One region of the Geobacillus sp. Manikaran-105 genome, then DNA from elsewhere that is predicted to be linked to it. Evidence: riboswitches for the same ligand, from Rfam matches in the RefSeq annotation. Region 1 holds a riboswitch; the other holds the start of a gene.
What was found. Region 1 has a riboswitch for FMN ahead of CV945_RS04570 (ECF transporter S component). Riboswitches for the same ligand answer to the same signal wherever they lie in the genome.
Positions count from the first base shown of each region.

Region 2: linked by a shared signal. The riboswitch ahead of ribD (bifunctional diaminohydroxyphosphoribosylaminopyrimidine deaminase/5-amino-6-(5-phosphoribosylamino)uracil reductase RibD) and the one ahead of CV945_RS04570 (ECF transporter S component) in region 1 are both predicted to bind FMN.

Region 1 covers NZ_PIJG01000009.1:62,672-65,148, reverse strand. Annotated here, with positions in the region: gene CV945_RS04575 (sulfite oxidase-like oxidoreductase) at 1-534, shown strand, start outside; gene CV945_RS04570 (ECF transporter S component) at 577-1,161, opposite strand; FMN riboswitch at 1,318-1,450, opposite strand; partial or broken gene CV945_RS04565 (threonine synthase) at 1,533-1,772, opposite strand; gene pepT (peptidase T) at 1,968-2,477, shown strand, end outside.
Region 2 covers NZ_PIJG01000024.1:19,896-22,372, reverse strand. Annotated here, with positions in the region: gene CV945_RS08795 (peptidylprolyl isomerase) at 1-432, shown strand, start outside; gene CV945_RS17770 (hypothetical protein) at 419-547, shown strand; FMN riboswitch at 595-728, shown strand; gene ribD (bifunctional diaminohydroxyphosphoribosylaminopyrimidine deaminase/5-amino-6-(5-phosphoribosylamino)uracil reductase RibD) at 933-2,030, shown strand; gene ribE (riboflavin synthase) at 2,033-2,477, shown strand, end outside.

The sequences.
Region 1 (2,477 bases):
GAAGCGGCGTGGAATTTCCGATTGTTCGGCAATGTGAAAGAGGAAGTGACGCTGTCGTATCAGGAAGTGATGCGGCTGCCGAAGACGATTTCGACCGTGGATATGCACTGCGTGACGACGTGGTCGAAATTTGATACGACGTTTGAAGGCATCGCTTTCCGCGAGTTTTTGCGCTTCGTCGATCTCGATCCCGACGTGAAATATGTAAAAATTTACGGCTACTTAAACGGCGACCGGTTCGGCTATTCGGCAAACTTGCCGCTTGACGCGCTGATGGGCGACGATGCCTTGTTTGTTTATCGATGGAAAGACAAGCATCACGACTGGCAGGACATCTCGCCGAAGCACGGCTATCCGCTCCGGTTCATCCCGCCGGCGACATTTTATTTATGGAAAGGGGCGAAATGGGCGTCCGGCATCCGCTTTATGAAAGAAGATGAGCCGGGCTATTGGGAGGAGCGCGGCTATTCGATGACCGCCAATCCGTTTAAAGAAGAACGGTTTGCCGAGTGGGTGCCGCGGATTCGCTTTTGACAAACGCAAAAAAGCGAGGGAAAAACCCTCGCTTTTTGTTCCTCAAGCGGCTTGGCGAGATGCCGCCTGTTTGTCAAGCCAAGCACGAAGACGCCAAAAGAGAAGCTGAAATACGATGGCCGCCATCGCTCCTTTGACGGCGTTAAACGGCAAAATCGCCGATACCACCAACGCCTTCGCTTCCGGTGCGCTCATCTGCGGAGCGCCGAGGAAAAGCGTATACGCCGGCAAAAAGACGTAGTAGTTGAGCACGCTCATGACGAGCGCCATCGTCACTGTTCCCGCCGCCAGCCCCAGCAGCAAGCCTTTTTTCGATGCGGCTTTCCGATAAATATAGGAAACCGGCAAAAGGAACGCCACCCCGGCAGTGAAGTTGGCGATCTGGCCGACCGGAACGCCGGTCGCGCTGCCGACGAACACGTAGTTCAGCACGTTTTTCAATAGTTCGACCGCCACACCGGCGAGCGGGCCGTACAACAAGGCGGCGATGAGCGCCGGGATGTCGCTGAAGTCAACAAGCAAAAAGTTCGGAAACGGCGGCAGCGGAAAGTTGAGCATCATCAGCACATGCGCCATGGCGCCCAACACTCCGATGCTGACAAAGGCGCGGATGGAAATGCGTTTCATGCTTGTTCTCCTCCCCTTCTCGTGATTCATCCTCACAAGAAGAAGGCTGCCGCTGCGAGCGCCAACAAAAACTCCCTTAAACCGAACAAGGCTTAAGGGAGAAAAAGGGTGTGCGCAACTAGACGTTCGCATGCGCCAAAACGAACGCCGGCAAACCTTCATCTTCTCCCATCCAGACTATACTGTCGGCTCCGGACTTGCACCGGATCCTGCCTTGCGGCTCGCGGGCTGAGAGGCGAAGCGCCTCATCACCGCCGGTCGGGAATTTCACCCTGCCCCGAAGATGAATCGTTTTTCATTTTTAATTATTCTGATGAGTTTAGCATACAATACTGTTTTCAATTTGTCTATGTTTTTTGCTCACAGCTTGATTATTCCCGCATCGAAAGCGAATCTCCCGGTTCAAGCACCGGTGGGGCGACTTGAACCAAATCGGCGTATTTCAATCCCGTCCCCGTGTTGAGCACGACGACCGTCTCCCCGTCGCGAATCCAGCCGCTCTCGCGCAATTTTCGGACCGCCGCAAACGCCGCCGCTCCTTCCGGGCAAACGAACGCCCCTTCGAGCTCCGCCACCGTCCGCTTCTCGGCCAAAATCGCCTCATCGCCAATGGTTTGACGCCCAATTCCTTCGCTTTCGAAATCCCAACCGCCTCGCCGGCCGCGGAAAACTCGTGCGCCGCATGGCGCTCCCTCTTTCCTTGTTGGAGATCGCATATGATAAAATAAACACGGAACCGCTCCGCTGCATTGGAGAAGCGATTCGCGCATTCACCCAACACTCATACATAAAAAGGAGATGAACAAATGAAACAAGAATTGATCGAACGCTTCATCCGCTACGCCAAAGTGAATACCCAGTCCGATCCAGAAAGCAGCACATGCCCGTCGACTCAAGGGCAATGGGAGCTGGCGAGAATGCTCGTCGAAGAGCTGAAGTCGATCGGCATGGAAGACGTCACAGTCGACGAAAACGGCTACGTCATGGCGACGCTGCCGGCCAATACGGACAAAAACGTGCCCGTGATCGGCTTTTTGGCTCATATGGACACCGCTCCGGAGTTTACGGGAGCCAACGTCAACCCGCAAATCATCGAACAGTACGACGGCGGCGACATCGTGTTGAACAAAGAACAAGGCATCATCTTGTCGCCAAACGATTTCCCGGAGCTCGCCGGCTACAAAGGGCATACACTGATTACAACCGATGGGACGACGCTGCTTGGCGCCGATGATAAAGCCGGAATCGCCGAAATTATGACCGCGATGAACTATCTCATCCAACACCCGGAGATCAAGCACGGCAAAGTGCGCGTC
Region 2 (2,477 bases), on a different contig from region 1:
AAAGGATATATTTTGATGGAAAACGGTGGGAAAATCGAATTTGAACTATTCCCGAACGAAGCGCCGGTGACGGTCGCTAATTTTGAGAAATTAGCTAATCAAGGGTTTTACAACGGCTTGACGTTCCATCGCGTCATTCCCGGTTTTGTCAGCCAGGGAGGATGTCCGCGCGGCAACGGGACGGGCGATGCCGGCTATACGATTCCGTGTGAGACGGACCACAATCCGCACCGGCATGTTGCTGGCGCGATGTCAATGGCGCACCGCGGCCGCGACACCGGCAGCTGCCAGTTTTTCATCGTCCATGAGCCGCAGCCGCATTTGGACGGAGTGCATACGGTCTTTGGCCAAGTGACGTCGGGAATGGAGATTGTCAAAGCTATGAAAAATGGCGATGTCATGAAGGAAGTGAAAGTGTTTGACGAACCGTAAGCAACGGACGGAAGACGAGGAGCGGACAAGCCGGAACAATTGGCTTTTGTTTTTCATTTTGTTGGGGATGAGCCTATTGTGGGGAGCGGCGTACTGGTTTTGGGTCGTACAATGATGATTTCCGGCCGCTTTTGTGGTATAATAAACCTAATAATATAGTGAAGCCTCCTTCGGGGCAGGGTGAAATTCCCGACCGGCGGTGATGAGGCGCTATGCCTCTCAGCCCGCGAGCCGTATCGGCACGATCCGGTGTGATTCCGGAGCCGACAGTATAGTCTGGATGGGAGAAGGATGGCGATGTGCGCACGGCTGTTTTCGGCCGGCCTGGACGGCCGGCGCCGGTTTGGTGTAGCGGCGGCCGCTTTGTGTCGGTCGGTATGACATAGTTAACGAACAAATGTTCTTGTTTATTTGGCTGCACATCATGGTTCATTCTCTCATCAACGAACCCCCGGGGAAGTTCCGGGGGTTTATTTTTTAGAAAAAAAGGGGGGAGTGTGGTGTATCGCGATGAACATTATATGCGGCTTGCACTCGATGTCGCGAAAGCCGGAATCGGGCAAACGTCCCCCAATCCTGTCGTCGGTGCTGTTGTGGTCAATGGCGGAGCGGTCGTCGGGCTTGGCGCCCATTTAAAAGCGGGAGACCCGCATGCGGAAGTGCATGCGATCCGCATGGCCGGCGAGAAGGCGCGCGGGGCAACGGTGTACGTGACGCTTGAGCCGTGCAGCCATTACGGCAAAACGCCTCCATGCGCGGATTTGCTCATTCAAGCCGGCGTCCGCCGCGTCGTCATCGCGACAACCGACCCGAATCCGCTCGTCGCCGGGAAAGGGATCGACAAGCTGCGACGGGCGGGCATTGAGGTCGATGTCGGGCTGCTGAAAGAAGAGGCGGATGAGCTCAACCGGGTGTTTTTTCACTATATCGCGGCAAAAACGCCGTTTGTGACGTTAAAATACGCGTGCAGCCTCGATGGGAAAATTGCGACGGCGACCGGGGAAAGCAAATGGATTACGTCCGAGGCGGCGCGCCAAGATGTGCACCGCCTTCGCGCCCAGCATGACGCCATTTTGGTCGGCGTCAACACCGTGTTGGCGGACAATCCGAAGTTGACGGTCCGCATCGGGGAGCAACGGAAAAATCCGCTCCGCATCATTTTGGATACAAACTTGCATACGCCGCTTGACGCCCATGTCGTCACCGACCGGGAGGCGGAAACGTGGATCATCACCGGGAGCGGCATCAGCTGGGAAAAGGCCGAGGCATACGAGCGCCTCGGGGTGCGCATCATCCCGATGGCGGCTGCGCACATTCATGTGCGCGACGTGCTCCGGCTGCTCGGTGAGCAGCGCATTACGTCGCTGTTTGTGGAAGGCGGCTCGCGCGTTCATGACAGCTTCCTCCGGGCAGGGGCGGTCAATGAAGTGGTCGCCTACATCGCCCCGAAGCTGATCGGCGGCCGCGAAGCGCCGACGCCGGTCGGCGGCCTCGGCTTCTCGCGCCTTGAAGAGGCGATGGAGCTTGACATCCGGCAGTTGGAGATGGTCGGCCCGGATATAAAAGTCGTTGCTGCGGTGAAAAGGAGGGGGGAGTAAGGATGTTTACCGGTATTATTGAAGAGGTCGGCACGGTTGAACAAATGAGGCAAACGGGCGACGCCATCGTGATGGCGATTGGCGCCCGCCGGGTGCTCGAAGACGTTCGCCTCGGCGACAGCATCGCCGTCAACGGCGTCTGCCTGACCGTCACGTCGTTTACTGACCGGCGGTTTACCGTCGATGTCATGCCGGAGACCGTCAAGGCGACGGCGCTCAAAACATTGAAGCCGGGATCGAAAGTGAACTTAGAGCGGGCGATGGCGGCTGGCGGGCGGTTTGGCGGCCATTTCGTCACCGGGCATGTGGACGGCGTCGGGCGCATCGTCCGCCGATGGCCGAAGGCGAACGCTGTCTACTATGAAATTGAAGCGCCTCCCCCGCTTCGCCCGTACATGATTTATAAAGGATCGGTCGCCGTCGATGGGACGAGCTTGACGATTTTCG